2 regions of the Butyrivibrio sp. WCD2001 genome follow, and region 1 is predicted to be linked to the other one. Evidence: riboswitches for the same ligand, from Rfam matches in the RefSeq annotation. Region 1 holds a riboswitch; the other holds the start of a gene.
What was found. Region 1 has a riboswitch for cyclic di-GMP ahead of G630_RS23640 (Ig-like domain-containing protein). Riboswitches for the same ligand answer to the same signal wherever they lie in the genome.
Positions count from the first base shown of each region.

Region 2: it holds a riboswitch for cyclic di-GMP, as region 1 does, so the genes downstream of both, G630_RS0110065 (Cna B-type domain-containing protein) here and G630_RS23640 (Ig-like domain-containing protein) in region 1, are expected to answer to the same signal.

Region 1 covers NZ_AUJZ01000012.1:88,946-105,695, forward strand. The annotation lists gene G630_RS0111645 (methyl-accepting chemotaxis protein) at 1-801, shown strand, start outside; gene G630_RS0111650 (dicarboxylate/amino acid:cation symporter) at 1,022-2,689, shown strand; gene G630_RS0111655 (dicarboxylate/amino acid:cation symporter) at 2,749-4,416, opposite strand; gene G630_RS0111660 (methyl-accepting chemotaxis protein) at 4,544-6,343, opposite strand; gene G630_RS0111665 (cold-shock protein) at 6,607-6,807, opposite strand; gene G630_RS0111670 (YerC/YecD family TrpR-related protein) at 7,148-7,438, shown strand; gene G630_RS21675 (bactofilin family protein) at 7,626-8,042, opposite strand; gene G630_RS0111685 (peptidoglycan DD-metalloendopeptidase family protein) at 8,070-8,906, opposite strand; gene G630_RS0111690 (SEC-C metal-binding domain-containing protein) at 9,131-9,640, shown strand; gene G630_RS0111695 (threonine--tRNA ligase) at 9,819-11,696, shown strand; gene G630_RS0111700 (hypothetical protein) at 11,767-13,434, shown strand; gene G630_RS0111705 (hypothetical protein) at 13,499-14,185, shown strand; cyclic di-GMP riboswitch class I at 14,511-14,590, shown strand; gene G630_RS23640 (Ig-like domain-containing protein) at 14,647-16,750, shown strand, end outside.
Region 2 covers NZ_AUJZ01000009.1:46,104-62,853, forward strand. The annotation lists gene G630_RS0110005 (carbohydrate ABC transporter permease) at 1-606, opposite strand, end outside; gene G630_RS0110010 (carbohydrate ABC transporter permease) at 606-1,658, opposite strand; gene G630_RS0110015 (ABC transporter substrate-binding protein) at 1,766-3,136, opposite strand; gene G630_RS0110020 (LacI family DNA-binding transcriptional regulator) at 3,508-4,530, opposite strand; gene G630_RS0110025 (hypothetical protein) at 4,701-5,675, shown strand; gene G630_RS0110030 (alpha-amylase family glycosyl hydrolase) at 5,738-7,423, shown strand; gene G630_RS0110035 (SGNH/GDSL hydrolase family protein) at 7,706-8,863, shown strand; gene G630_RS0110040 (adenylosuccinate synthase) at 9,056-10,345, shown strand; gene G630_RS23535 (HAD family hydrolase) at 10,359-11,348, shown strand; gene infC (translation initiation factor IF-3) at 11,591-12,103, shown strand; gene rpmI (50S ribosomal protein L35) at 12,224-12,424, shown strand; gene rplT (50S ribosomal protein L20) at 12,488-12,844, shown strand; cyclic di-GMP riboswitch class I at 13,205-13,284, shown strand; gene G630_RS0110065 (Cna B-type domain-containing protein) at 13,376-16,750, shown strand, end outside.

The DNA of each region.
Region 1 (16,750 bases):
GACAATGTGTCAACTACAGCTTCTCACATTAAGGAGCAGCTCAATGATGTAAGAGATGCGGTGGAGAGCATCAATGATGAGGTTGCTTCAGGAAAAGAGCGTGCAGGCGAGATCCAGAAGGAAGCTGATACCATTAAGAATGAGGCTATGCAGAAGAAGGAGAATACAGGTGCCAGAGTTGAGGCGCTCAGCAAGACCCTTGATGAGTCAGTAAAGGAAAGTGAGCAGGTTAATCAGATCGGAGAACTTACCAAGGTTATCCTCGATATAGCTTCCCAGACAAACCTTCTTGCACTTAACGCCAGCATTGAGGCTGCAAGAGCAGGTGAAGCCGGCAAGGGCTTTGCGGTAGTTGCGCAGGAGATCAGTGCACTTGCCGATAACAGCAGACAGACAGCCGGAAATATTCAGACTATAAGTGAGAATGTGACAAAGGCTGTTCAGGAGCTTTCGAATAATGCCATCGAGGTTGTAGATTTTATCAACAATACTGTTATTGCCGATTATGAAGCCTTTGTTGAGACAGGAGAGAAATACGAGAGTACAGCAGAGATAATGAATGAAATTCTTGAAGGCTTTACTGAGAAGGCAGACTCTCTTGATAACACAATGCACAGCATGGCAGACTCAATTCTTACAATCACCGATTCCGTTGAAGAGTCCACACAGGCCATCAGCCTTTCAGCTTCCAACTCTACGGAGATTGTGGGAGAAATTCAAGAAATCGGAGAGGCCATGGATAATAACAATCAGGTTACGAACAAACTTAGCGACAGTACAAAGAAGTTTATAAACGTATAATACTATTAGACAGCAAGTCAACAGAAAACGCCATCGAAACTGATGAAAAGTCAAAGGATTAGTAAAAAGGCAAAAACTATTTTTTATAAAGTAGCACTAGCATGGGACTTAAGAAATCATGTTAGGGCTATTTTATACTAATTTAAGAAAAGAAGAGTGCATAATATAGTACGATATTATTAGTAAGATTCGTAGAGTTTTTGCAGAGGGGGCACTCAGAATGAGATATATCAATGCGAAGAAAAGATTTATGGTATCTGATGAGGATTGCATCAGTAGAAGTATCCAGTTCGCTGAAGAATCACTAAAAAGTATAGGCTTAAATAAAAAGCTCGTAATAAAGGCTATTCTGGTTGCAGAGGAGACGATTGCCCAGCTTATTAAAAAGATGCCTCCCAACGGTACATTTACTGTCTGTGTAAGGAAAATTCTTGGTGAGACGGAAGTGGTAATAAGGGCCAGAGGACCTGAATATAATCCGGATACAACAACCGCAGACGGGGTTGATAATTTAGAGAGGCTTGAGGATGAGGATGCGCAGGATGCAATAAGAGCGATCTTGCTGAAGGCACATGGCGAGGACTTCAAGGTAAGCTATAAAAACGGTGTCAACAAGATCAGAATTCTTGCAAGCGGTGCTGAATCTTCAATGCTTATTAACACAATGATCGGCCTTGTGCTTGGCCTTATTTTCGGAGTTCTTTTGCAGATGGTGATTCCGCCGCAGATTGCGGGAGGTATTTCAAAATATGCACTGGATCCCATAAAAACAGTCTTCATGAACTGCCTTAAGATGATAATCGCACCGGTTGTCTTTTTCTCAATCGTATCCTGTGTATCGCAGTTCAAAGACCTGTCCCAGCTTGGAAGAATTGGCGGCAAAGTAATGGGAGTGTATATGCTGACGACGGTTCTGGCTGTTTTGCTGTCTTTGAGTATTTCAATGATGATTCATCCCGGGAACTTTGGATTTGCGCTATCCCTTTCGGAAGCGGCAGTAGACGTATCCGTTGATACGAATGTTGATACGTCGATTCTTCATACGATAATTGGAATATTCCCATCGAACTTTGTACAACCATTCGTGGATTCAGATACCCTTAAGATAATATTCCTGGCATTTATATGCGGAATAGCAGTTGGAATGATCGGTGAATATTCGGCATTCCTAAAGAACTTTTTCGATGCCTGCAATTCACTTTTCCTTACAATAACAACGCTTGTCACAAAGATAATTCCTGTCGCTGTATTCTGCTCGGTAGCGCTCATGGTTAAGGACATGGGAGGTGCGTCGATTTTATCGGTGCTGGGGTTTGCCGGAACAGTTCTGTTTTCGATGTTTTGCATGATGCTTGTGTATGGTGTCCTGATTGCTATTATCGGAAGACTGAATCCCATACACTTCTATAAAAAGAATCGGGAAGGTATGCTTACAAGTTTTACGCTTGCATCAAGCAATGCGGCCATGCCGACAAACATGAGAACCTGTACAGATAAGCTTGGAATATCTCCCAGGGTCTGCAGCTTCTCAATACCGCTAGGAGCAACCGTTAATATGGACGGAACCTGTATATTCCTAACAGCGGCGGGATTGTTCCTTGCCAGAGCTTACGGGATCAGTATTCCTCCGTCAGCTTACCTGTCTCTTATCATAACCATTATTTTGCTTTCGCTTGGATGCCCCGGAGTTCCCGGAGCTGCAATCGTATGCGTAGGCATAGTTCTTGTACAGATCGGTGTTCCGATTGAGTCGGTAGGACTTATAATCGGTATTCATCCCATTATCGACATGTTCGAAACGATGTCCAACACAACAGGAGACGTGGCTGCCGCCTTGATTGTGGCCAAAACCGAAGGCCTCCTCGATGTAGACCTCTATAAATCATGAAAAACAGTTCCCCGGGTGATGAATACATATACCCGGGGAACGTTATTAATGGGATAGTATTAGTTTTTGAATTTATCCAAATCCAATAGGTTCTCGGTTTTGGCAACTATGAGGGCGGCGGCAACATCGCCTGTAGTATTCGACATGGTATCGATCATGTCTATTATAGGGTGAATTCCCATCACAATTCCGATAGCTTCCAGAGGAACGCCAATCTGCCCCAAGACAATGCCGAGACACACAAGTCCGGATCCCGGCACACCCGGGCAACCGAGTGACAGTAGGATAATAGTGATAGCAAGTGAAAAGTACGATGAAGCAGGAATGCTGATTCCATAAGCTCTGGCAAGAAACAATCCTGCGGTTACCAGAAAAATACAAGCACCATCCATATTTACCGTGGCACCAAGCGGAATGGAAAAACTGCAAACTTTCGGAGAAATCCCGAGCTTATCGGTACAGATTCGCATATTGGTAGGCATTGCTGCATTACTTGATGAAAGAGTAAAGCTTGTAAGCATGCCTTCTCTGTTCTTTTTATAAAACGTAAACGGATTCAGCCTTCCCATAATGGTAATCAGAATGCCATAGATTATGAGCATGCAGAATATCGCAAACAGCTGAGTAAAGAAAAATCCCAGAACCGAAATAAGTGACTTTCCGCCAAGATTTTTAACCATAATTGATGCAGAACAGAATACAGCGATAGGAATACATTTTGAAATTATTGTCGTTATGGTAAGGAAAAGTGAATTGCAGGCCTCGAAGAATTTTCCCAGAAACGATGAGTATTCACCGATCATCCCAACAGCTATTCCGGTCAGGGCAGCAAGAAAAATGATCTGCAGGGTATTGGAATCTACAAACGGCTGCAGAAAATTCGAAGGGAAAATGCCTACAATTGTGTGAAGAAGAGATGTATCGACAGTTGTATTTACTGATACATTTTGTGATACATCAGTAAGGGTAAGAGCAAATCCCAATTCTCCCGGTTTTATCAGCATAGAAATGCCCATGGCCATCAAAATAGCAAGCACTGTTGTAAACAGATACATGCTCATAACCTTGCCGCCGATTCTTCCGAGCTGGGATAAATCCTTAAACTGCGATATGCAGGATACGATCGAGAAAAAGACCACCGGTGCGATAATCATTTTAAGACAGTTCATGAAGACTGTTTTTACAGGATCCAGAGCATATTGTAAAATACCATCTGCAACCTGCGACGGAATTACTGTTTGCAACAGAACTCCAAAAATAAGTCCAAGCCCAAGACAGATCATAGTATTAATAAGCATTGAAGATTCTGCGCCGCAGGCGAGAATTCTGATCTTGTTGGTTCCGTTTTTATAACTTACTTTATAATCCTCACCATGGGCTTTTAGGAGTAAGGAACGTATTATGTCCTGAGCATCCTCATCTTCAAGCTTTCCGAGATTATCAATTCCATCTGCGACTGAAGTATCAGGATGATATTCGCTTCCTTTTGCAGTTATAACAACTTCCGCCTCGCCGAGCATTTTTCTCACACATACTGAAAAATGCCCATTTGGCGGTATCCTCTCTATGAGCTGAGCAATCGTTTCTTCTGCAATAAGAATAGTCTTTATCAAATGCTTTTTATTTAAATCAACACTCTTTAGGGTATCCTCAATAAAACCAATACTCTCTCTTATACAATCCTCATCAGACACCAAAAACACTTTTTTAGAATTAATAAATTTCAAAACAAACTCCTCCTTATATCATAGAAGTAAGGTCCCCCGGAGTGTATATGTTCAACACCCGATCGATTATGCACGAAGTGCAACGAAATCGGTGATGAATATATACACTCCGGGGGACCGTATTATATCAAAGTGAGAATTTTGCAACGAAGTCCTGGAGTTCCTGGGCGTTCTCGGCGAGCTTGTCGGAGGCTTCCGCAACCTCGTGGGTGGAAGCTGTCTGCTGCTGTGATGCAGCGGATACATTCTGAGTCTCGTCGGCAACGTTGGCGCTCATTTCCTCGATCTTCTGAATATTGTTGGCAATAGTCTCGGTACCGCCTGAAAGCTGGTCAACAATCTCACTCATGCGGGCACTCTGCTCGGATACAGAGTGAACACGGCTTACAATCTCGTTGAAGGTATCACCGGCCTCGTTAACGACTTCAGAACCTTCAATAACACTCTGGGCACCTTCTCGCATGGATTCTACAGCTTCTTCGGAGCTTGTCATTATATCACCGATAAGAGCAGTGATCTTGCTGGCTGCTTCGTTTGACTGATCTGCGAGCTTGCTGATTTCACTGGCAACTACAGAGAAGCCTTTACCCATTTCGCCGGCTCTTGCCGCCTCAATACTTGCATTGAGTGACAGGAGATTGGTCTGGCTAGCGATTTCTGCAATTGTATCAACGAAGGCGTCGATATTCTTTAGCTTATCGCCAAGACCTTCAACCATAGTAGCAGTATTTTCCACGGATCCTTTTATCGTATCCATCATGGCTGTTGCGCGGTTCATGTCGGCAGCACCCTTTGTAGCAGCTTCGTTTGTAGCATTTATCATGTCATTGGAGGTAACAATTGCATCCTGGAATTCCTGCATGTTATTGACAAATTGCTGAGTCTCATTGCTTGCTCCGGATACAGCAGTAATCTGGCCGCTGCAGGAGTTAGCTACAACTGTGCAGGAGTTTGCAACCATTTCACTGGCCTGTGCTGACTGTGAAGCGCTTGCGGAAAGCTCCTCAGATGCAGATGCAACGTATGCTGTAGTATCTGAAATCTTTGCCATGAGTTCACGGATATTGGTATGCATGAGATCGAGGGCTTCAGAAATAAGACCAATCTCATTATTATGTGTTTTTAACGGACGAACCTTTTGTATGTCACTGTTATCGCTAAAGTCGCTGTTTGCCATTCGCTCCATCTCTTTTGCAACGAGAACAATGGGAGTACTTATCTTTTTGCCGATATAAAATGCAAGAATTATGCCGAGAATGATCATGACAATCAGCACGATAACTGACTTGATGATGGAGTTCCGCAGAGAAGCCTCTGCTTCAGCTTTATATTCTGCTTCGAGAGCATCGATGTGATCAATCCATACACCGGTTCCTACAACCCAGTTATAGGGCTCGTAGAGCATAGTGTAACCCATCTTCGGGAGCGGCTCTGTCTCATCGGGCTTAGGAAAACTGAAATAGGAAAAACCACCGCCTGCCTTAGCATTTGCGATGAAATCCTTGATCATATATACGCCGTTGGGGTCGCAGGAATCTATACGACTTTTTCCCTCGGTATTCTCACGTCCCAGAAGCACGACATTGACACCTTCTGTGGTATCAATCCAGAAGTATCCGTCGCCGTCCATGTAGCGGAGTTCGCGGACATATTCAGCGGCGATTCGCATGGCATCGTCCTCTGTAATGGCACCGGCCTCTGCAGCTTTATGAACCTGTTCAATCAGGCTGACAACGTTCTGAACCTGATTTCGAAGCTCTGACTGCTGGTCCTCCAACAGCCTTTGTCTATATGCGGCGGTCTGCTTTTTTGTCGTAGCGATTGTGCTATTAATTGTAAAAAGCTCAATGATAATACCGGTCAGAATAACAGCACCGGCTATGACTGCAATTAAGACATACATTAAAGATCCATTACGTTTTCGCATTGTGATACCTCCATAAGAAAAATCGAACACAATTAAATCATAACAAAAACGTGATAGGGATAAAATTAAGTAGGTATAAAATTAGATTAAAACCTTATAAAATCGTAGGGATTATATATGAGATTGGAAGAAATGAAAGATGGTCTGGCCTCAAAAAACCCATCCGAAAACGGATGGGTTAGTTGATTAATCATTTGTACACTTGCTGATTCTATATATTAAGAATAAGGCACATTGTAGTCTTGATTAAATGTTGCCGCTAATTAAAGCTTGTTTACGTTAACGGCCTGGGGTCCTTTTTCACCCTGGATTACGTCGTAATCAACTGCAGCGCCTTCGTCGAGAGACTTGAAGCCCTCCATGTTGAGTCCGGAATAATGTACGAATACATCATTGCCTGCCTCATCAGAAATGAAGCCGTAACCCTTCTGGTTGTTGAACCACTTAACTGTACCCTTGTTCATAGCTTACCTCCACTAAAAAATAAAAAATAGTTCTTATCGTCAAACGAGTACATCAATTGACGATATGTTGTATTAAAACAACATAATTAGGATATCATACGGGGCATTAAAAGTAAAGAAATTATTAAAATATTCGCGAAAAAAATCACAATTTACAATACTTATGATAGCATCACTTTACTTTAATTGTTTAGTGTGTTAAAATATGCAAGCAGTGAAGTGAATTGACGAAATAAAGTAAATTATGTTTCAACATATTTATTTGCTTTTTTGGATATAGTTGCTTCATTTTTTTATGCATTAGAGGGCAATGATATTTTTTATCACACGGAGGATAATAATGAATAAGAAAATTCGTACAGAGGCTGTTGATCACTTATTTGAGGCCATTCTGTCACTTGATGATAAGGAAGAGTGCTATAGCTTTTTTGAGGATCTTTGCACGGTGAATGAGCTTATGTCTCTTTCCCAGAGATTTGAAGTTGCAGCCATGCTCAGAAAGCATAAGACCTATCTCGAGATAGCAGAGAAGACCGGAGCTTCAACCGCCACTATCAGCAGAGTTAACCGATCATTGAACTATGGCGACGACGGCTACGCTTTGGTATTCTCTAAAATGAAAGAACAGTAAGTGGTAAATCTTCTCTTCGTGGGAGATAAGATAAAGATTAAAGCCTTCTCCCTTAGGGAGAAGGTGGCAGCAACGCTGCCGGATGAGGGAGAATAAAAAGCCCGCCGGAATATATATGATATTTCAAGCGATTATAGCTTTGCTAACGAGCGAGAAATTTCATATATATTTCGGCGGGCGTATTATATTAAGTAGTAGCAGCTCTTTCTTTGGCTGTTTCAGCAGAGGTCTTTTCTGCGGTCATCTTGCATTGGCCCTGGAAAATTGCATTTTCATCGATTACGAGAGTTTTTGCGGCCAGGTCTCCGACAAGCTTTCCTGTGTCACTGATTTCAACTTTACCCTGAGAGCAGTTTACGTTGCCCTGAATTTCACCTGCAAGGAAAAGATTTGTGGCGGTAACTGCGCCTACGATTTTTCCTTCCTGACCAAGAATGAGTGATCCGCCTACGGAAACATTGCCGTTGATGGTGCCATCAACCCTTGTGCTCTCCTTAGCGGTGAACGGACCATCCAAAGTAGCGCCGGATGCGATAAACGTTGTTATCGGCTCCGCAGCAACATCAATTGAACCGTCTGATTTTGAACTGTTAAAAAGTGCCATTGTATTCCTCCTATTTTAGCGGCTTTATTAACCGTTAATCTCAACCATCTCTTCGGGATTGACAAAAACCCCGTCCTGCTTGATCTGATATCCAAGCTTTGTATTATTTTCTCCGACAACGAAAAGGGTAGCACCCTTGGCAACACTGTCACCTTCGTGAACGAGGCTCTCGCCGGCATTTCTGTAAATGGTTATATAGCCGTTGCCGTGGTCAATCGTCACGCTGTTTCCGTATTTTACATCTGCAGTAACGCTGGTTACTGTGCCGGAAGCTGAAGCAATTATAGTAGAGTTGGCCTCGGTGGTAAGAATGAGGATGGGATCAAGTCCTGTGGTATCAACAGGAGTCTTCTCTGCATCTTCGCCCTCCGCACCTTCTTCGTCAGCGTTTTCTTCGCCGCCGTCCGCCTGAAGTTCAATCTCGCTAGAATTAGGATCGTCGTAGGAATTCTCCATCGATGCTGTTCCTGAGATAGGAAGAAGAGAGGGGATGTACTGCTGCTGTTCCTCGGCTGCGGTCTGAGCCTCCGCCTCAACCTTCTGATTGAGCGCCTGACTGAGCTGAGATACTTCATTCTCAAGCTCGGAGTTTTTCTGAATGAGTTCCTTGTTTGCTGTATCGAGTTCCTCTATCTGAGCACTCTGCTGGACTGTATATTTTTTCAGAGATGAGAGTGTGATAGCTGAGTGGATGACATAACATATGAGGAATAAAAAGATCGCAAATATGGAAAATGCCAGAACCTGAGCTGCTACATGTCCCACATGGAAGCTTCCGCTGCTCCCGTCGGAATCCCCCGAAATAATCATAAATGTGTAGTGGCGTTTATGCCTGTGTTTTTTTGGTTTATTAATATCTGCCATAAAAACCCCCATTAAAATTCAACTTATAATAGCATATATTATTAAAAAATCCAAGATATAGTTGTTTGAAAAATGCGGACCGCTAAATCTGCCATTTTCATCTGAGAAACCCCGAAATATCCCAAACGTTTACATAACAATGAAAAGATACTATAATATGAAAGATTAACATCTTGTTTATGTTGATTTCGAAATACTATTATTTGGAAGTGAGGTTACACATTATGGCATTATTAAAAGAGTGGCGCGATATGGCTTATTCAGAGAAAGCTGATAAGGCCCAGCTGCAGAAACTTTGGACAGATTATTTTCAGAAGGAAAAAGAGATCTATGCAGAGCTTCTTAAGAATCCCGACGAAGTTGTAAAGGGAACAGTTAAGGAGCTTGCTGAGAAATATAGCATCGATATCATGACAATGACAGGTTTCCTTGATGGAATCAACGATTCACTTAAGGAGCAGAACGACATCGAAGCAATGGAAGAGGACACAGAGGTTCAGCTTGGCTTCGATAAGGAACTTCTCTACAAGAACATGGTAGCAGCAGGTGCTGACTGGCTTTATGGCCTTGAGGAGTGGAATGATATCTTCTCAGAGGAGAAGCAGAAGGAGCTCTACAAGGAGCAGAAGGCTTCACAGACCGTACGCAAGGAGAACAAGGTTTATCCCAATGATCCCTGCCCGTGCGGAAGTGGCAAGAAGTACAAGAAGTGCCACGGTAAGGGTAAGTTCTAAGAGAGGGTAAACTCTGATATAAAAGGACCCCTCATCCGTCTGCTAACGCAGACACCTTCCCCCCAAGGGGAAGGCAGGAGATAAGCCTTCTCCCACTGGGAGAAGGTGGCGCGAAGCGCCGGATGAGGGGCTTTTAATAAAAAATAACTGTACCCGGTAGGTACGGAAGGAGAGAACAATGACAAAAGAAGAATTCAAAGAAGTGTACCGCCATTCATTGGCACACATCCTGGCAAAAGCCGTAATCGAGCTTTACGGTGAGGAGACACAGTACGCAATTGGTCCGCAGGTGGCAGACGGTTGCTATTATGACTTTGTTTTGCCTAAGGCTGTTACTGAGGATGATTTCAAGACCATCGAGGATAAGATGCGCGAGATCATCAAGAGAAGAGAGGACTGGACAAGAAAAGAGGTGTCCAAGGCTGAGGCTCTCGAGATTTTCAAAGGTCAGAAATTCAAGACCGAGCTTATCGAGGACCTTCCCGAAGGTGAGACAATCACTACATATAATACAGGTGATGATTTCATCGATCTTTGCCGCGGACCTCACGTTGAGAACTCTCAGGAGTTGATGAATGTTTCCTATAAATTGAAGGCTGTATCAGGTGCTTACTGGAGAGGTGATGAGAAGAGAGATTCCATGACTAGAATCTACCTCTACGCTTTCCCTTCAAAGGATGAGCTTAAGGCTCACCTCAAGATGATCCAGGAAGCTTTGGAGCGCGATCACAAGAAGATCGGCGCTCAGCTTGACCTTTTCATGTTTGATGAGACAGCTCCCGGAATGCCTTACTGGCTTCCCAGAGGCTGGAGGATGTACCAGAAGCTCCTCAAATTCTCAAGAGATATTCAGGAGAGACATGGCTACACAGAAATCGCAGCTCCTCTTATCGATAATAAGAAGCTGTGGCTCATCAGTGGTCACTGGGCTCACTACATCAACAACATGTTCATAGTGCCCGGAATCGCAGGTCACGTTCAGGCTGATACAAATATTCCGGATGTAGCAGAGAGTATGGATGAGGATGCACCTAAGGCTCCCGTAAAGATTGAGAGAGGCTCGGTTATCTACAACAGAGAAGCGCTTGATACAATGGGCGCTAAGCCTATGAACTGTCCTAACGCTATGATGACTTACAAGAGAACAGTTCATTCTTATAAAGAACTTCCTATTCGTTACAGCGAGTATGATGTACTTCACAGAAAAGAGAAGTCAGGACAGATGAACGGTCTTTTCCGTGTTCAGGAGTTCAGACAGGATGATGACCATACATTCGTAATGGAGTCACAGATCCAGGATGAGATTGCAGATATCATCTCAATTGCAGACGAGATCTACAAGACATTCGGTGTAACTTACAGAGCTGAGTTTTCAACACGTCCCGAGGACTTCATGGGCGATATCGAGGTTTGGAACAGAGCTGAGGCTGCTATTAAGAGCATTCTTGATAAGAAATATGGCGAGGATGGCTATGAGATAAATGAAGGCGACGGTGCTTTCTACGGTCCCAAGATCGACCTTCAGATTAAGGATGCGCTCGGAAGAGAGTGGCAGTGCGGAACAGTACAGCTTGACTATCAGCTGCCTCACAACTTTGGCCTTACATATCAGGCTCAGGACGGAAGTCTTGAGATGCCTGTTGTTATTCACAGAGCGATCTACGGATCACTTGAGAGATTCATAGGTATCATTATCGAGAACTTCAAGGGTGCTTTCCCGTTCTGGCTCAGCCCTTATCAGGTAGGTATCGTTCCTATCCGCGTTGAGCACAATGAGTATGCTAAAAAGGTTGCAGATCTTCTTTACGAGAACGGCATCGATGTTGAGGCTGATTACTCCGACAACAACATGAAGGAGAAGATCAAGAAGTTCAAGAACTACAAGGATCCTTACATCATTGTACTCGGTGACAAGGAGGCAGCTGAGAACACTGTTTCAATCAACGTTCGCGGCTCCAATAAGCAGATTCAGAACGTACCTCTCGATAAGTTCGTTGAGATGTGCAAGAAGATGAACGCTGAGCACACACTTGAGCTTATTGATAGTGTAGAGTAAAAAAACTAATCAGAAATAAACGCCTTCCCCCACTGGGGAAGGTGGCGCGAAGCGCCGGATGAGGGGATTAATGACACTCCTTAACGATTCAAAAAAAACGTGGGACAAAGCCGAAATAATCTGCGGAAGTCTTCTATACCTGATTTCTTCAGCAATGATTATCTTTTCATCATATCTTTGCTTTAGTCCCGACATATGGTACGACGAGCTCTTTAGCATGCAGCTTGCCACTAAGCCTGTTTCTGAGATGGTTAAATTAACAGCGGCGGATGTTCACCCGCCGCTGTATTATATTATCGTCCATTTCGTGATTAAGGCGCTCACACCCTTTGGCAATTCCTTCATGTCATCCGGACTTGTAAATAGCGGAGCTGCCCTGGGGAGCATGCAGATCATGTATGCAAAACTGGCGAGTGTAATTCCGCTGTTCATTCTCTTTCTGTATGCGCTCACCATCATCAGAAAGCGCTACGGAATTCTCGTGGGAGGACTTTTTTCCTGCGCTGTGATTGCAATGCCGCAGATGGCTGATTATGCGGTTGAAGTGCGTATGTACAGCTGGGTTATGCTTTTTGTGACAGCACTTTGCATACACGTCGGGCCGTTTATTGAGACTGAAAAGGATAAGCAGATAAAGGGACTGAAGTGGGGGAAGATTTTTCCTTTATTTATATATGGGCTGTTAGCCTGCTATACTCAGTACTATGCTGCTGTCGCAGTGGCTGCGGTATATCTGTTCCTGATCATTTGGTCGGTTCGGAAAAATGTATATCAACTTGGAATCCTGCTTATCAGTGCCAACATGACTGCGGTTTGCTATGTGCCCTGGATAAGCGTGGTGCTTTCGCAGGCGAGATCAGTCTCATCCAATTACTGGATTCAGCCGCTGTCTCTAAGGAGCTTTGGCGGAATTATCAAGTTCCTGATGAAGCCCGGATTCTTTAATGATAAACTTGCAACTGTTCTTGCGGTTATGATGTTTGTGCTGGTGGCAGCAGTGGTATTTTGCAATATCAGGGACTCCTATATGTGGCTCTGCTTCATGCCGATAATCGGAATTATTGCCTTTGGCTTTGCTGTGTCATTTTTACTTAGACCTGTTTTTATATACAGGTACATGATTCCGGCTATGGGAGCTATGTGGCTTTCAGTACTGATTGCTGCTAAGCGGCTCTTTAATGGAGAACGTGGAAAACTCCTATTTGCAGGACTTCTTCTGTATACATTGATGACTATTTTCTGTATCAGAGACTTTTGGGCTTTCCGTGGAAATGAGCTCTATAAACGTGTTAATATGGTACAGACGGAGCAGTTCTGGAAGGATATATATGAAGGCAACGGTTCTGAAGACACCGATGAAGACTCGCTTTCGGAGAAGCCGATACTAATCTGTAATTTTGAACAGGTAGCGGCTCTTTCAATGTACTATGCGAATGGATACTGTGACATAGTGGGAGATGCGGGAAAAGAGCTTCCGGTACAGGTTTATCTATACGGAGCGATAACGGATAGCATTCTTGAGAGTACTTTACCGGGGATACAGGTTATAAGTGAATACCCGGAAGTTCAGGAGCTTGTGGACAGTGGAAGGAGAGTGCTTTTCATTGGAAGCTTTAATTCCCGAGAGGACATTCTGAAGGACTGGAAGGAATCACCTGCCGGAATCGAAAATAAGAACATTGGCAGCTATTTGAATGAGCGATATTGGTTTGATGTGTTTGAACTATCGCGAAAATGAGAAGACAGACAAGAGGATAGCTGATTACAGAAAGATTATTTCTATAGATATATAGGAGAGACATTTGAGAAAAAGATTTTTATCAATTATCTTCATACTTACGGTATTCACGCTTGGGAACAGCAGGATTAGCACGCTGGCTTCGGCAGGTGCGGGCGCGGTTCTGGATGACATGATTAAGGATGCGGATTCTGAGAATTCTTCCGGATCAGGTGATGAATCCAAGGTCGGAGGTATGTCAAAGCTTCCGGAAGCACTTGCCTGTACGTTTTTCGTGCCTATGGGATTTAAGGCCTCAGATGAACCCGGAGTATTTGTAAATGAGCACTATCCGCTGGAATCCGCAAACATTACTTACGAGGTTTCGGTTCTTCCGGAAAAGAAGATTCTTACCAATGCTCAGAGGGCAGCAGGGGAATCCGAGGATGCTACCAACATCGAGTATAGGTATGATGAACTCACCGCAGAGATGTATGAGACTATTCAAAAGGAAAACTACGAAAGTCTCTACGGAGAAAACATCGGCTTCACTCTGGAATCCTTTGAAAATATGGAGTATGACGGCTTCCCGGGATATATGATAAGGACATCTTTTACCCCGGAGAACACGCAGACAATCCACCAGGCTACCGCAATAGTTCTATCCAAAAACAAGGTCTTCACAATCGTCTTCTCAAGGGCAGAGGATGATGACTTTGAGGACAAATGCACACAGACACTGGATACAATACATGTTCTTGCTAAGAAGTAACCGCTCGTTTGAGCGGTTTTTCTATTATATACGATGGGGATAGTTTTTCTTTTGAGGGCCGATTTTGGGAAACGTGAGAAGTCGCTTTTGTTAACTTTAACCTTTATAAAAATAGATATCAACGATAAAAAGAATATTCTATGTCAGGTGTGCGGAAACTAAATTTGCTGATACAAAGAGAAATATCAGGAAAATAGAAGAGTTTAAGGGAATTATTAAATTTTGAATATAAAGCAATTCGTTTATAAATATTTTAGAATTAGTCTGATTGACGGAAACTAAATCGGAGAATAGACTACAGTTACTGTTTTTTGTTCTGCGACAAAACATATTTCGGCAAACTATGGGTGACCATAGGACGCAAAGCTATAGGGACTTTCATTAAGAAGTCAGCCAGTTGCACTTTCTGAGAACCTTAGCTTTGCGAAGCGAAGGTTTTTTAGAAAGGGGATTTGTTCATTATGAATCGAATCAAATCAATTCTCGCTATTGCTTTGACAATGTTAATTGTCTTTTCCGGCGTTTCGCCGACTTCTATGTCAGTAATGGCAAAGAAGGCATCTTCGGGGGAAAAATCAATTACCCTCAATTATTCCCAGTACACCCTTAAGAAGGGCAAAAAAGTAAAGCTTAAGGCAACAACATCTTCTAAAAAGAAGTCAGTTGTATTTAAGAGTAAAAACCCAAAGGTAGCAACCGTTGACAGCAAGGGCAACGTAAAGGCTGTTAAAAAGGGAAAAACAGTTATTACAGCTACAATAAAGGGCACAAAGAAAAGTGCAAAATGTACTATTTATGTAGGTTCACCCGTAAGCACTGTATCCATTGGGGACCAGCAGATAGAACTTAATGCGGGACAGAATTATCAGGTAACAGCAAAAGTAGAACCCTTGGATGCTTCTATTAAAACAGTAAGCTTTAAGAGTTCAGATGAGTCTGTTGCATCAGTTTCAGAATCAGGACTTATTGTTGCCAAAGCAGAAGGAACTGCAACAATAACAGCAACAGCTAATGACGGAAGTAAGAAAAGCGCATCTTTACTTGTTAAGGTAAACGGTGCAACACAAAACGGCAAAGATTCCAAGGATTCAAAGGATTCCAAGGATGCAAATAATACAAATAATACAAATGGCACAAATGGCTCAGGTGAGTCCGGTAACTCAGGTGGATCATCAGAGTCAACCATAGGTTCCGCATCAAAGAATTCAGGCCTTGTAACCCTGACTGCTTCAAGTAATAGTGTTGTAGCAGGAACCACAGACAATACGGTATATTTATATGCCACAGTCGCTGTAAATGTAGATAAAGTTGAACTCTATGACTCCAATGGCAACTTTGTAAAAGCGATGGAGGATGACGGAGTTTATAAAGATAGCGGCGATGATATGAAGGGAGACCAGATTTACTCTGCTTACAAAAGGTTTGTATCAGGTAATAACGGTCGTTACAGCTATTATGTAAAGGCATATGTGGGATCAGAGGAGATAACCTCTGACACAGTTGATATTGATGTTGTTTCCGTAATGTCCGCTGAAAATAGAGAAGAGATGACAGCAGCGGATAATGCCATCGAAGAGGTAACGGAAACTCTTAATCCAAATGCCACCATCGAAGTAAAAAAGACAGCAGTTCAGAATGTCTTAAATGAACAGAAAAACTCCGGAAATATTAAATCTGTCGGAACATTTGACAGTGAATCAAATGTTATAACCTTTGAATATACTGATGGCACCACAGGTGCAGTATCTCTTGAAGAGAATACAATTAAGAGTAATGGTACCGGAAAAGTTCGTAATCCCAAGGGAAGCGGACTCTGGGATACAATGATTAAGTCGGAATCTCTTGCACCGATTGTGCGTAACAGCTCAAATACTGCAGGATCAATCGGAAAAGCTATCATATACTTCGGTTTTAGCGGAAGTAATGAAGTAGGCTGGAGAAAGGCATATTATAACGACGAAGTCATTCCGGAACTGAATGGAATGGGACTGACAACAACTATGAAGGAAGCTACCTTAAAAGACTTCAAAGCTATGTCAGCCTATGATGTTATTGTTTTCAGTATGCATGGATCCTCTTATGGAAATGATCTTTTCATGTGTACCTATGAAGAGGTTACTGATGCTAAGGATAACGCATATTATGCAGATCTGATAAAGGGCAGAGTAGTAAGAACTATACTTATGGATGGTAAAACTTACTACTGGGCTAAGCCATCATTCTTCACTGCAAACCTTGGTGTTAGTGCACTGAACGGAAAAGTGCTTTTCTCTGAGACCTGTGATTTTATGGGCGAGGGAACGGCTGTAAATAATCAATTTTCATCAGCGTTCTTAGGACGCGGAGCAAGTACGGTTGTGGGCTTCCATAATTCAGTTCTTGCAATCTACAGCAGAAATCTTATGAAGGCATTTGTTACAGGACTTGCTTCCGGTAAGACAACAGGCGACGCATTCGCAAGTGCAACGGCAACATACGGGGTAAATGACGGACACGGAGCATACCCTATACTTTCAGGATCAACCAATACTGTGCTGTTCACAGATGATTTCAAAAACGGAAGCT
Region 2 (16,750 bases), on a different contig from region 1:
GAGCGGGAAAATTACCTTGAAAAATACCTGCTCGGGTGAGCATCCGTCAATAGATGCTGCTTCTTCAAGATCATAAGGAATTCCCTTAATAAATCCTACAAGAATGAATACTGTCATTGCGCCGCCGAATCCAAGGTATGCGAAAACAATACCGGGAACTGACTTAAGCATCGGGATACCAATGAACTTTCCGACATCTCTGAAAGTAGAGATAAGAGGAAGCATAACTACCTGGAAAGGAATGATCATTGATGCGATGAATGTGAAGTAAATCACATTTGACCATACAGTCTTATTACGGCAGATAACCCATGCTGCCATAGCGCCGAACAGAGCGAGCAGTGCAAGGGAAAGAACAGTAATAAGTGCTGAATATCCAAAGGTCTGCCAGAATGTGAAACTGGAGTTATTTATAACATCATTAAGATTTCTAACAAGCTTCGCAAAAGATGCTCCATTCAGTCCGATGGGATTTGCTGTAATCTCATTGGAATCCTTGAAAGAGTTGATAACTACAAGGAAGAAAGGGAACAGCACATAAGCTGCGATTATAATTGCAATAATGAAACGGATAATAACGTTTGAAGTCTTTTCCTTGGTATGCATTATAATTCCACCTCCTTCTTGTTAGATATGCGAACCTGAAGTATTGAAACGCAAGCCAGTATGATGAAGAACAATACGGCTTTTGCCTGGCCGAGTGCGTAATTGTTCTTTATAACAGCTGTGTTATAGATGTTAAGAGCGAGCATCTCGGTTCCGTTTGTCAGGTACTGTCCGAAAATATCTACAGATCCTTTACCATTAGTAAGTGCAAGGTTTACATCGAACTGCTTGAAAGCACTTGTAAGAGTAAGGAACGTACAAATCGTGATTGTGGGAGCAATCATGGGAATCTTTATCTCGAAAAGAGTCTGCATGGGATTAGCTCCGTCAATTGCAGATGCTTCAAGAACATCTCCGGGTATTGTATTGAGACCTGTGATATAGATGAGCATTATATAACCTGCGTACTGCCAGATGTATACGATGATTACCGCGAGGAAAGCAGTGCCTGTATCGGCAATCATTGAATACTGTGTATTCAAGAGTTTTGTTACAACATTACTGAAAATGAACTGCCATATATAGCCTAGTACGATACCACCGATAAGGTTAGGTAAGAAGTAAGCTGCCCTGAAAAATCCGAGGCCCTTGATTTTTGATGTGCAAAGAAGGGCAAGAAGGAAAGCAACCAGATTAACCATTATCATGTTACATACAACAAACAAGAATGTTAAAAATATAGACCAGAGGAAACTGGGCTGTGAAAACATACTTGTGTAATTTACGAGTCCAACGGAATTCCTAACCCTGATACCATCCCAATCGGTAAATGAATATCCGATACCGAGGAAAAGAGGAATGATAACTGTTACCAAAAAGGCAAACAGAAGAGGGAATAAGAAAAGTATATTTATAATTGTGCGATGATATTTAAGTGTCGGGAAAAAGTATAAACCTAAAACTATTCCAATAATACCAATGATGAGTGTGGCACCACGGAATGAAGCCTGGGACTTCGTGAAGTCAAGCATAAGAGACCAAATCAGAAGACCAAGACCTGCTATCAGACAAATGAAAGAAAATACTCCTTTTGAGGTAGAAGGTGTTTTCATAGTGGAAGCTCCTTTGTTCCGGGATAATGGGGTGACGATGTTTCAGTGGTTTAGATAAATCGGGCAGAGCATTTGCTCTGCCCGATAACTAACAGTTTTAACTTTGATTATTCAGCGTAGTAACTCTTGATTACTGCAGAAATCTTAGATACGAACTCGTCAGCATCTGCGATTGATCCCTTAGCATAATCAGCAAATACCTGACATGTCTCGTTCTGAAGACCATCCTTCTTAAGCATTGTGTGCCATCCGCTGTAGTTGCCAGCATCGATGTAGCTCTTCATGCTCTTGTAGAAAGGATTTGTAGCTTCAAACTCGCAATCATCGAAAGGAGATACAAGACCAGCCTTGTTTACAAGGATATCCTGTGCAGAAGAACCTGCGCACCAGTTGAAGAATGCCTTAGCTGCATCTACGTTGCCGTCCTTGTAAGCTACCCAGTATGACGGAGGTCCTGCGATGATTGTGTTGATACCATCCTCAAATGCATAAGGAGCGAAACCAACTTCGAAGCTTACATCATCAGGAGATGTTACACACCAGTTACCCTGTGTGATGAATGCGAACTTGCCATCCTTAAATCCGGCAACCTGCTCGTCATATGTTCCGTCAACAAGAAGGTGATCCTTATCTGCGTACTCGTTCATCATTCCAACGAACTCAGCGAAATCCTTCATTCTTGCTTCATCAATTGTACCGCCATCGTTAAGCATGTCGATGTACTTTGTGTCATCAGCCTTAAGACCAGCATCAAGGTACTGACCAAATACGTGTGTACCTGAAGACCATCCAAGGTTTGTGGGCTCTGCGCACCATGCAAATACTGCTGTAAGACCAAGCTCATCCTTCTTAGCGTCGATCTTCTCGCAAGCTTCTTTCCAAGCAGCGGGGCTTGTAAGAGAAGAAGGATCAACGTCACACTGTGAAAGGATGTCAGCGTTGTAACCAAGAGCAGTAGCCTCTACTGTATAAGGGAATCCGATTGTGCCCATGTTAGCATCAACGAGCTCGAATCCTGTCTTATCTGTCCATTCCTCACCTGCAAGATCAGCAAGCATGCCGTCCCATGTAGCAGCCTGGTTAGCTTCGATTACGAAGATGTCAGGCATGTTGTCGCCCTGGTACATTTTCTTAAGCTCATCACCTGCGCTTGTGTCACCACCGATTGTCTCGATAGCAACTTCGTTACCTGTTTCAGACTTGTAAAGCTCAGCGAGCTCTTTGAGCTGATCGTTGATCTCGGGCTTACCGTTAAGAAGACGGATAGCTCCTGCAGAAGCTGTAGAGTCTGAAGCTGTATCAGCAGCCTCAGTTGTGTCAGCGGCTGTATCAGCAGCCTCTGTTGTGTCAGCGGCTGTCTCTGTAGACTCAGCTGTATCAGCAGATGTGTCGGCATCTGAACCTGAGTTGCCGCCGCAAGCTGTCATGCTAAGAACCATTGTTCCAGCCAGAAGAATAGATAATACTTTCTTTTTCATGTTACCCTCCTTAATTGTGCACTTTGCCAATCAAATGTGTTGATTGGCGGTTACTTTTGCGCATAAGTTTTATGCTTAGACTAAAATATCACGATAATAATCAAAATGCAAGTAAAAAATTTCTAAAGTCTCCAGATTTTGCAACACCTTACGCGCAAAAGCTGACTACGACTGGCTTTATATAAATTATTAAATTTTAAAAAAAAATAATAAAAATCCTGTCTATAATTTGTCGGCACTTTGCTCAATCGTTTTCGTAGAAAGCCCTGTTTTTGTTGTGTAACATGTACACTTTTTGGGACAAAAAAAGAAACCGAGAGGTTAACACCTTCACCGGTTTCTTTGATTTATATCGAATTTGGAAACTAAGTTTATTCGACAGGCTCTATTTTTTTGACAGTATCTCTTATTTTAAGTTTTGTCGGTAATTGTATCTGGTTAGGAGTCTTTTCACCTCGAATTCTCTTAAGAAGTGTCTCGGTGGCAGTTATTCCCTTTAGCTTCACATCCTGATGAACAGTGGTTATGGCAGGGCGATGGAACTGTGCAAACAGAGTATCATCGAAACCGGCAACTGAGATATCATCGGGAACTCTTATGCCGCGATCCTCAAGAGCGGAGAGCAGCTGAACCGCATATAAATCGGATACACACATGATGGCGTCGAATTCGGGAGCTCTTTTACAGATTTCCTCAAGTGATTCCGCTATTTCATCACTTCTCGGCCTTATTTTAAGGAACCAGTCCTCTTCATAATGAATACCATTTCCCTCAAGAGCATATTTGTAACCTGAGAAGCGCTCATAGTCTACGCCGTTCATATTATCTGAAAGAAATGCTATTTTCTTATGGCCAAGCTTGATCATATAGTTAACCATGTCAAAGCATCCCTGTCTGTCATTAAGACCAACGTTAATAAAGTGCTTTAGTCCCTCTATACTATAGGTATCAATGCAGACGATAGGCTTTTTATAGCGTTCGCTGACGCGGATACCGTCGTTATCAATCATTCCGAAGAGCAGTAGACCATCAACGTTCCAGGTGGAAACATGTCTCATGATCTCGGTAGTATCACTTGAGATGTAGAGCATCATGAAGTAGCCGGCATTTCGTATCGATTCCTCAATACCACCTATAAGTTCGGATACAAAAGGATCCATTAGAAGATTCTCATACTTGTCGGCTCTTGCCTTGAGCGCTACGCCTATAATCTTTGACTCGTTCTGAGCAAGATTGCGTGCGTTGATGTTAGGCACGTAGTCAACTTTTTTCAAATAATCTTCTACAATTTTAATTGTAGCCGGAGATACTTCACCTGTTTTTCCGTGTATAACGTTGGAAACAGTGGTCGTACTCATATTTAGTTGCTTAGCGATTTCCTTAATTGTAATCATAAAAAATCCATTAACTAAAAAAATTAACTTTACAAAAGTTCAAAAATGATTATAGTGTAAAAATAACACAGCGAAAATGCGCTGTCAAAAATCTCAAAATGCACATAAATATAGAAACTTTTGCGTTAAAGTTAAAAACACCCCAAAATTATTTTTGAAAGGAAGTAGAAATGAACACTGTTTACGGCAAAATTAGTCCTATGAATGCAATAACCGCAGACATGACCTCCACACTCGGAGGAAAGGATATACAGATTCCTTCGGATATACCGCATGGAGACATGCCCGGAGATAAGATAGAGATCGGCGAAAGTCACATCGCCAAGGCAAAGACAATATTCCCCAGACTTTTGGAGGAGCTTACAAAGGTAACAGCAGCTAATCCTTACGGAAGAGCGGTTATTACCGTATGCGGGGGATCAGGTGTAGGAAAGTCGGAGATTGCTTCACTTCTTTCTTATATGCTTGAAGAGTCCGGTATCGGAAGCTACACAATGTCAGGAGACAACTATCCTCATCGCATTCCTATGTATAATGATGCGGAGAGACTTCACACATTCAGACAGTGCGCTATCCGCGGAATGGTAGACGGCGGTGCGATGAACGCAGAGAACTTAAAGAAGGTTCAGGAGTGGCAGGAACAGGGCGATGATGCCAATGCAGAACATGCAAAGGAGAATCCCTGGTTTTCATCATATCTTGAAGCAGGTAAAAAGGGCCTTTCCGAATACCTCGGAACTCCCGCAGAAACAGATTTTGCTGAAGTAGACAGTATTCTTGCCGCATTTAAAGATGGTGCGGACAAGCTCTGGCTAAAGAGAATGGGCAGAGATGAATGCACACTCTGGTACGACGAAGTTGATATGTCAAAGAAGCAGGTTCTTATCATAGAGTGGACTCACGGCAATACTGACTGCATGAAAGAGGTTGATATCCCGATTCTTCTTAACAGCACACCTCAGGAGACTCTTGAGCACAGAAGAAGCCGTGCACGTGACGGCAAAGTAGACAGTCCGTTTACAATGATGGTTCTTGAACTTGAGCAGAACAAGCTTATGGCACAGGCTCACAAGGCTAAGATAATTGTCAGCAAGCAGGGTGAGATCATAAGCTACGATGATTATAAGAAATTGATGGGTATCTGAAAAACTCATCCGCCCTTCGGGCACCTTCTCCAGTGGGGAAGGCAAAAAAGAAAGGAAACACAATGAGTAAATTTGTAGATAACGGACCTATGCTGAATGCTTACCCCGACAGCTGCGGCGGTACACTCGGCGATATTGTAACCTTCCTTGAGAAGGATGAACTTAAGGATACCTTCAGTTCATTCTATATCCTTCCGAGCATTTACAATACCGATCTGGACAGGGGCTTTTCCGTAATTGATTATGGTATTAATGAGGAGCTTGGCTCAAAGGCTGATTTGGATAGACTCCGCGCCCTTGGAATTGACCTTAAGCTTGATTTCATCTTAAATCATGCATCAGTTCTTTCACCGCAGTTCCAGGATCTTCTGAAAAACGGTGAGAAATCAAAATATGCAGACTTTTTCATAAATTGGAACAAATTCTGGGATGGCTGCGGAGAGATGACCGAGGACGGTTATATCCAGCCTGATGAGAAGTATATAAAGGACATGTTTTTCAGAAAGCCTGGACTTCCGATCCTTATGGTAAGAATGCCTGACGGAAAGGAGATACCTTACTGGAACACCTTCTATCAGGAGGTTCAGTACAGAAGACCGGATGCTCAGGACATTATTAATGCAGTAGAGGAATTTAACGGACAGGGATCCGAGAGAATTCAGTATATGACTGCAGAGAATATTGCGAAGTGTGTCTGCGAGGGTCTTGATGAGGGGAAAAAGCCGGAGGAAATAGATTTCGGTAAATATGCAAAATATCGCGAGGCAATTCTTGAATTCCTTGCAAACGGAAGAAAATATCTCGGACAGATGGATTTGAATATCAAATCAGATCTTGTCTGGGAGCATTATGAGAATACACTTAAGGCGCTTTCAGGATATGGAGCTGCCATCGTTAGACTTGATGCTTTTGCTTATGCTCCTAAGGAGCCTGGTAAGAAGAATTTCCTTAACGAGCCTGATACCTGGGATGTTCTTGAGAAGGTAAGGACTATTGCAGATAAGAACAGCTTGAGACTCCTTCCTGAGATTCACGACAGCTATGGCGCCGGCATCTATGAGAAGGTTGCAGGCAAGGGCTATATGACCTATGATTTCTTCCTCCCGGGACTTCTTATCTATGCGATGGAGCAGAAAAACGGTGAAGCACTTGCACGCTGGGCTAAGGAACTTGTGGATAAGAAAATCCGCGTGGTAAATATGCTTGGATGCCACGATGGCATACCGGTTCTTGATCTGAAGGGTCTTATTCCCGATGAGGAAATCGAGAAGCTGATAGAGACTATTGTCGGAAGAGGCGGACTTGTTAAGAATCTTCACGGACAGAAGAATATGTACTATCAGGTAAATTCAACTTATTACAGCGCTCTTGGTGCTGATGATAAGAAGATGCTCTTTGCGAGAGCGGTTCAGATGTTCATGCCGGGCAAGCCTCAGGTATGGTATCTCGATCTTTTTGCGGGAGAGAACGACTACGCTGCAGTAGAACGAGCTGGCGCGGGCGGACACAAGGAGATTAACCGCACAAATCTTTCAAATGAGGAGATGCTGGAAAAGCTTAGTAAACCGGTTGTGCAGAAGCAGCTTGAACTTTTGAGACTTCGTAATACCGATCCGGCATTCGGTTTTGATGCAAATCTTGATCTTAAACAGGATGGTTCGGTTCTTACCTTTACATGGGAGAATAACGGAAACAAGATCTCGCTTAAGGCTGATTTTGCATCTTATGATTATGAAATAATAAAGTAAAATTTCATAAATATTACATGAAGGTGTTTCTTTAGGAAAACCGGGCGTTTTGGCCCGGTTTTCTTTTTTTATATACCTATTTTATAACAATTTTTATTTCTCTTTATTAATCGTAACAAAAAAATAATAGTGTACTCTAAAAGAATTCACCCCGGGTTTATATATTGATAATTTTTCTATCAATAATATTTATATGTTATCAGTACAATATGGATAACAAATATGATTTCCCACAAAAGCGTGAAAAGGCGCAGTTTTTACGGGGGAGGAACGGGGGTAACAATGAGAAAATTTATGTTTAAGCAGCTAAAAACAGCATTGGTGCTTCTGTGTGCCATGCTTATTTTTTTACAGATGATTCCGTGTGCAAAACCGGTGAAAGTATATGCTGCTGAAGAAGAGGAAGAGGAATGCGAAGTTGAGGAAATAGAGCAAGGTGAAGAAGATGATGTTGAAGAAGACGACGATGATGGCGAGGAAATTAGTTTAGAAGAGGTAGAAAAGAAATCTGAAGGAGAAAATGCCAAAAAGCAGGAAAGCCAGCAGAATAAGACTACCGGGAAGCAGGAAAACTCTCAGAAACAGGCAGAATCCGGAAAGCAGGAGGGACAATCTGAAACCGTATTAAAGCAGGCGCCTAAGGGCAGGCAAAAAAAGCTTACGGTTGAATTACCCGCAGAAAAGCCAAGATATTATGATAAGTTGGCAATCGGTGAAGAGATAAAGATTGTTGTTAAATCTAAGGGAAAAAAGATAAACAATAAATATTTGAAGTTTAGTTCCAATAAGAAGTCGGTTGCATCAGTAAATAATGCCGGAATAATCACAGCTAATAAGTACGGCACGGCAAACGTTAAGGTTGTTTACAAAACAAAAAAGAAAAAAACTTATAAGTGCAATATATATGTCACTGTAGCAAATAGTACTGTGCGGACACTTTATGTAGGTGATTCCAGAAGCGTTGACCTGTTCTCGGCAACGGCTGAATCGGTGTTTGGCGAGGTTCATAACGATATAGTTGTCTGTGCTTTGAATGGCGCAAATGTGAGATTCCTTGGAGAAGTACTTGATCATTCGGATCTTAGCGACTACGACATGATAATAACCTGGATGGGAGCAAATGATTTCGGTCATTTTAAGCCTTATATAGTTAAATACAACAGGCTTGTTTCGAAAGGGAAAAAGCTGGTGGTTTGTTCTGTTGGAATGACAAGGGACGCATTTCTTGATGAGGGCGGACAGCCGCTTTTCAACACCGGAGTTATAAACAGGTTTAATATCCAGCTGATGGACTGGGCAGGAAAAAAGAAAAAGGTAAAGACCGTATCAATGAACGACTACATCGCAAATAAGGTATCTATTGATTCGAAAGACGGGGTGCATTATTCACCAAAGCCCAATAAAGGACTGTGGAACTATATTCTTGATAAGGCGGAATGAACCTTTTTATACATAATTAAATGTAAATTCAAGTCAGCAGATCGAAACAGGCGGTTTTGTATCTGCTGATTTTTTTTATTCATAATATGAAATCCATTTTGCAAAATAATTTACTTATGGAGGATTCTGTAGTATATTATCATGTGGTTATTTTAGTAAACTAAACCGTGTAACACAGAATGGAGAAATAAAATGGTTAAAGCAGTAGTTGGAGCAAACTGGGGAGACGAAGGAAAAGGTAAGATCACAGATATGATGGCCGATCAGGCTGATGTGGTTGTACGTTTTCAGGGAGGCGCGAACGCAGGACATACCATTGTTAATAAGTATGGTAAGTTTGCACTGCATACTCTTCCTTCAGGTGTATTCCACCAAAATATAACAAATATCATCGGCAACGGTGTGGCACTTAATATTCCGGTACTCATCGGAGAGCTTAATTCAGTAATTGAGAAAAATGTGCCTACTCCGAATCTTCTTATTTCAGATCGTTGTCAGATAGTTATGCCTTATCACATTCTTTTCGATCAGTATGAAGAGGAGAGACTTGGCGGTAAGTCTTTTGGATCAACAAAGTCAGGTATCGCACCTTTCTATTCAGATAAATATGCAAAGATCGGTTTCCAGGTTAATGAACTTTTTGATGAGGAGCTTTTAAAGGAGAAGGTAGAGAGAGTTCTTGTTACAAAGAACATCCTTCTTAAGGAGCTTTATCACAAGCCGGAGATCAGTCCTGCAGAGCTTCTTGATACTCTTCATGAGTGGAGAGACATGGTTAAGCCCTATGTTGCAGACACTGCGTTGTTCCTTGAGAAAGCAATTAAGGAAAATAAGACAGTTCTTCTTGAGGGCCAGCTTGGAACTATGAAGGATCCTGACCACGGAATCTATCCTATGGTTACTTCTTCTTCAACATTGGCTGCATACGGAGCAATCGGAGCAGGTATCGCACCTTATGAGATTAAGCAGATTGTAGTAGTTAACAAGGCTTATTCTTCTGCTGTAGGAGCAGGTGCTTTCACATCAGAGATTTTTGGCGAAGAAGCTGATGAACTCAGAAGACGCGGTGGTGACGGCGGTGAGTACGGTGCAACTACAGGACGTCCTCGTCGTATGGGATGGTATGACTGCGTTGCAAGTAAGTACGGCTGCAGACTTCAGGGTGCAACCGACGTTGCTTTCACTGTTCTTGACGTACTTGGCTATCTCGATGAGATACCTGTATGTGTTGGTTATGAGATTGATGGTGAGGTTACCAAGGACTTCCCTGTAACACATCTACTTGAGAAGGCTAAGCCCGTATACGAGACACTTCCCGGATGGAAGAGCGATATCCGTGGCATAAAGAAGTATGAAGATCTTCCGGAGAACTGCCGTAAGTACATCGAGTTCATCGAGAAGGAAATAGGATATCCGATCACTATGGTATCTAACGGACCGGCCAGAGAAGATATCATCTATCGCGAGAGCCCGATTAAATAATTGAGGATTATACATGGCTAAACGAGGCAATAATGATAAAACCCCGCTTATCAGACGCATATTGGCAATAATAGGTGTTTTGGTTCTTCTCGGAGTAAACGGTATCTTTTTCACAAAGGCTGTTCGAGGGACCTTTGATACGCCGGGTGCATTTATGACAGCTGCTGTGTCTACTGTTGCAATACCGATAGTAGTATGGCTCTTTGTATGGGCTTTTTCAGCCGTAACAGGGAAGAGGACAGTGGCATCTCCTGATCCTTACGGGAGAAATGAGAAAGACGAATCTGAGGATGAGATAAAGGCAGAAGACCTGAATATTGAGGAATCTACAGATGAGTCCGAGACTTCCTCGGTACCAGGGAAACACGACAGGATATCCAATGGAAAAGTCGATACCGTGATTTTTGATATCGGCGGAGTTCTCGCTGATTTTTGCTGGGAACAGTTCATCAAGGATAAGGGTTACGTTGAGGATACAGTAAACAAAATCGCAGAAGCCAGCATTAAATCGCCTGCATGGGATGAGTTCGACAGAGGCGTTCTCGATACTATGGAAGTAATACAGGGGTTTGTAAAAAACAATCCTTCCATGGAAGCGGAGTTGTATGATGTTTTCTCTGACCTTAGTGGTCTTTTGAAGAAGAGAGAGCGGACTATTCCCTGGATACGAGCGCTTAAGAAAGCAGGCTTTAAGGTTTTTGTTCTTTCCAATTATTCAAAGCAGGCTGAGGATGCCAATCCCTTTATGAAGGAATTCCTTGATGAGGTTGATGGCGGAATTCTTAGTTATAAGGAACAGATAATAAAGCCCGACAGAAAAATCTTTGAACTTATATGCGAACGATACGACCTTATTCCGGGTAAGTGTGTATTTATAGATGATCTTCAGCGAAATGTAGATGCTGCAAGTGATTTCGGAATGAAGTCAATATTGTTTGAGAACTACGAACAGGTAGACAGAGAGCTTTCAAAGCTTGGGGTTACCTGTAAGATTGAGATGTAATCTTTAGATGTTTGCTATTTTTTTAAAAATAGTATTGACAGTATAACGATAAGAGTGTTATATTATCCGAGTATGTAAAACAAAGCAGAGGTTTCCACTCTCACCCTGTGGCGCAAAGCTTGCAGGTGTTAATACATCTTAGATACCGCAGATATTGGATTACGCGGGTATTCTGATTGATTGTTAAGTGGACTTCCTTTGTGAGTCCACTTTTTTTATACAAGTTTTGGAGGTACAAAGCTATTAGCAATAACGATTTATTCATCAATGAACAGATCAGAGACAAAGAAGTTCGTGTTATTGGGGTAGACAATGAGCAGCTTGGCGTTATGTCAATTCAGGATGCCAGAAAGCTTGCTGATGAGGCCGGAGTTGATCTGGTTAAGATAGCACCCAATGCTAAGCCGCCGGTTTGCCGTATTGTTGATTACGGTAAATTCAAGTATGAGCAGCTTCGCAAAGAGAAGGAAGCACGTAAGAAGCAGAAAAATGTCGAGATTAAGGAGATAAGACTTTCACCCAATATCGACACTAACGACCTTAATACAAAGGTTAACGCTGCTAAGAAGTTCCTCGAGAAGGGTAACAGAGTTAAAGTTACTTTGAGATTCAGAGGACGTGAGATGGCTCACATGGGAGCAAGTGTGCATATTCTTACAGATTTTGCTGAGGCTCTTGCTGATATCGCTGTGATTGATAAGCAGCCTAAGGTTGAGGGACGTTCTATGACCATGTTCCTTACCGAGAAGAAGTAATGTCTCTTGCTCATAAGGCAAGTTACATATATAAGTAATTATTCAGCTTGATTATTGGATGATTACACTGTCCTTTCGGACGGATAATGAAATAATTTACAAGCATAGGAGGATTTAGTTATGCAGCACAAGATGAAAACAAACAGATCTGCTGCCAAGCGTTTCAAGGTAACAGGCACAGGTAAGCTGATCCGTAACAAGGCGTACAAGCGTCACATTCTTACAAAGAAGTCTACAAAGAGAAAGAGAAATCTCAGACAGGCAGCAGTAGTTGACGCTACCAATGTAAAGACAATGAAGAAGATTCTGCCTTACGTTTAATCTTAAGTATTATCGTATAAGAGCAGTACCGGTTATTCGAAATTAATTTAGGAGGAAAACGAAATGGCAAGAATTAAAGGTGGCATGAATGCCAAGAAGAAGCATAAGAGAGTTTTAAAGCTCGCTAAGGGCTATAGAGGCGCTAGATCAAAACAGTACAGAGTTGCTAAGCAGTCAGTTATGAGAGCACTTACATCAGCATTCGCTGGTCGTAAGCAGAAGAAGAGAGATATGAGATCTCTTTGGATCACACGTATCAACGCTGCAGCTCGTCTTAACGGAATGTCTTATTCAAACCTTATGCACGGCCTCAAGCTTGCAGAGGTTGAGATCAACCGCAAGATGCTTGCTGAGATGGCTGTAAATGATCCTGAAGGATTCAAGACTCTTACAGAGATCGCTAAGCAGAAGATAGCATAACTATTACGAACCGTTCCCAATGATTTGGGAGCGGTTTTTTTATGCCCAAAAACTTTCAAATTTCGTACATTTTGAAAGAATGATTAACCTAGAATAAACTTTATAAACAAGCATAAATTCTTTGGGAAAAAAGTATGTAAATCCTTGTAAATACTGGCTTGTAAGGGTAAAGTACAAGATAGAGAAGTGATCATAAAAATGGAAAAATATGAAAAAAACATTTAAAAAATGACATTTAGTGTTGATTTTTTAAATCAAATATAATATCATAAAATAAGCGAAACGCGTGAAAATGTGTTTCAATTATGATTGAAAAGTTTTCCAAACAGGTTGACTTTTTAGTCCGTAGTTTAATATGGATGGAATTCAGGGCAAAGCTATCGTGAGGTAGTGACGCAAAGCTACAGGGTCTGAGGCTTTTCAGACAGCCAGCTGCCTGCGCTTTTATTTTAGGAGCGCGGTTAAATTCGCAGTGATGATTTGCCCTGTTTGAGAAGCTTCAAACAGGGCGTTCTTTTTTGAGGGATATTTATGGCAAAGCGGTATTTCCGAAAAAATACAGTAGAAAACTATGCTAAAAGGCACGACTTTTTAAGAAGGTGGCTTTCAGTAATGCTGGTTGTCGGTCTTCTGATTACTACCGTTACTTTATATGCCATGAATAAGGCGGCTTCAGCTGTTACCGAAGAGGGAGCTGAGGAAGTTGGTATGGTCCTTAATCCCGAAGCTCTGGGTAGTCCTGAGGGCGGTGAAGAGGAATCCGCAGAGGAGAGCTCTGAGGAAGAATCCGGTGAGGAGTCCGGTGAAGAGATTGCAGAAGAATCCTTCGAGGAGTCATCTGAGGAATCTTTTGAGGAGGAATATACCGAAGAAGGCAGCGGCGAGGAGTCCGCAGAAAATCAGGAAGAATATGTTGCTGATGCCGGAGAAGCTGAGGAATATTCCGAACAGAGCTCTGAGGAAATTGTGGAAAATGAGGAGACTTCAGGAGAAGAGGGAAATGATGAAAGTATAGAGGAAGGCTCTGAAGAGACTATAGAAGACGAAAATGCTGAAGAGACAACCGAAGAAACAACACAGGAGCTTGCAGAGGAAGCACCTGATAGTATAGAACTTTCAGCAGATGTCAGACTCACAGTTTCTTATATTGACGAAGCAGGCGAACTTATTAAGGATGAGGAAGGAAATGCTGTAGCTGATGAAAGAGAGATGAACCTCTCAGAGGGACTTGATCTTACAGCAGGAAGCAGCGATGTGCGTGAAATAGAGGGTTACACCTATGTAGGTGCAGCCCTTGATGACGTGCCTGTAACCGGAATTACTGTTAAAAGACTTGAATCCGAAGGCGAAGAAAGCGGATTTAAGTATTACGAAGCTACCGATGAAAGCGGAAATACCTATGATGTCACTTCCGATGCTAAGCTTGTAATCACCTATCTTAAATCCGAAGAGGAGGTGGCAGAGATCGAAGGCAAGAGATCAAAGGTAATAATCGATGATGTTGCTGTTACCGCAGTTTATGTAAATTCTGCAGGCGAGCATATCAAGGAAGACCAGAAACTTGAGCTTACAGAAAATCTTGATCTCTCCAAGGCGGAAGAGACTGAAAAGATAGATGGATATTTCTTTAAGGAGGTTACTTATCAGGATAAGAAAGTAGCTTCGGTAAACATTGTTGAAAAAGACATCACTGATGAAATGATCGACAAGGCCATCGAAGAAGGCAAGTCTGTCGAGCTGACGGAGAAGAAAACGAGCGATTCTTCTGAAAACAGTTCTGCAACGGCAGCGGAAGATGCAGCTAATGAAACAGCTGCTGATAGTGAAACTTCCGAAGCTTCAGGTACATCTTCCACAGGAAAGAATATTGTGATAATCGTGGAAGCTGAGGATGGAACCAGAACGATAGAGGAAGGCAGTGCAACCACATATAAGACCTATGAGGTTGTTACTGTTGAAGGTGAGACTATCGAGGTTACAGAGGACTCCGAGATTTCCTTCACTTATCTTAATGCTAATACTCAGGATACCTTCACTGTAACCAATGACAAGGTAACTGTTACAGTTAAACTCTCCAATCCCGGATCACTTCCGGAGGGAGTGGAACTTGTAGTGTCCGAAATTAATGAGAATTCCGGCGGATACAACTATGATGCATATCTGCAGGCTATGAACGAGAATGCAGAAAGCATTGCCTCTGCCAGCGGACAGGAAGAGGCTCAGATTTATGACAAATCCAATACTCTTATATATGACATCTGCTTCAAGCTGGATGGCGTTGAGTATCAGCCTGCAGAGGGAACAGCTTCTGTTTCCATGCAGCTTATAGAGAATCAGCTTTCAGAGGATCTCGGCGCAGAAAATGAGGAGGACGTAACTGTAATCCACATGCCCGTATCCGAGGAAGTAATGCAGAATGTTGATTCAACTGAGGAAGCTACAAACATTTCCTCAGGAGATATCTCCATCGAAGTTATGCCTGAAAGCAATGCAAATCTTGAAGGAGACAAGGACAGTGTTGAGTTTGAAACAGATTCCTTCTCAGCCTGGGCTATAACTATCAACGGAACCTATACCTGGACCGGAAATAATAGCATGTCATCTTCCCAGATTGCAGAGGGACTTGGCGATAACATTTATTTCAGCGTTGTTGCAAATGATCTTGCGCTAGCTACTCACTCTGAAGGAAACGTTGCCGTTGTAAATCTTCAAGGTGGCGCCGCAGGCAATGCACTTGGTAATTCTACGAATGTTTATACTCACATCAGCGGATTTGACCTCACGGTTACAAGAAAAGCATCAAGAGCCGGAAGATATAATTTTGCGATTTACTCAAATTCCAAGGCTGAGGGTAATCCGGTTCATACTTTCAGCATAGATGTTACCAGTAACGGTGGAAGCGGAACCTATACCGTTCCTGTAGATGCTAAGCAGTATACTAATCTTTTCGTGTTTGAGCTTGATTCTCAGGGTAAGCCTATAACTGATTCAGCAAAGTATGTTTCTACGGATAACGGCAAAGGAGATAATTCCCTTATCGGAAAATTCAGCGATAACTATGTAGAGAACATGAATGGTAATTCTCCTCAGTATGTCATTCAGAAAGTGGATGGACAGACAATCAATCTCTATGTAAAGAATGAGAACAAGGTTTACAGGAAAACGGGAGACGACGTTAAGGATGAGGCTTTAACAAGTCCTTATCCTGTAAATGTTGGAAGCCTTCTTTCGCAGGCATATTCATTATCAAAATCTCTGGCATATATAAAGACCAATGATTCGGTTGAAGTTGTGAATATTAAGGCGACAACAGGAAACTTCAGGGAAGATGTGGGTAATGCCCTCGGAAAAGATCAGAACTGGATTACAGCCGAAAACGGAGGCTTTAGTTTTGGCGGCAAGCTCTTGGTAATAAATCTTGATCTTACAAGGTTTGTAGATAAGGGTTATGCAATAACCCAGTTTATTGCGAACGGCTCGAAGAGCGGTCAGGACTGGGAAGAAGTCGCAAATCAGATAATTATAAATCCTGTTCAGAAGGTTAACGGCGAATATGTGCCCTATACAGGAGCACTTACTCTTCAGACAACCTCCGGCACGATTGTTGCGCCTTCGGCATACGTCAAGCACGAATCCGGTAACCACGTCGGAACAATCATCGGAAGTACTGTAAATCATGCAAGCGGTGAGATTCATAAGATTACTGTTCAGAGATACCTTACGCTCAAAGGCAACGTTACAATCAGCGACGGCGAAGGCGAAGTAGGCGGATCACTCGAATTTAATGTTATTAAAAAAATCAACGGCTCAAAAGAAAATGTGACGGAAACATTCTCCTTCAAGCTGGAGAGACTTGTTGACAATAAAACCAGATGGGATACGGTTGAATCTGATATTAAAAACGCA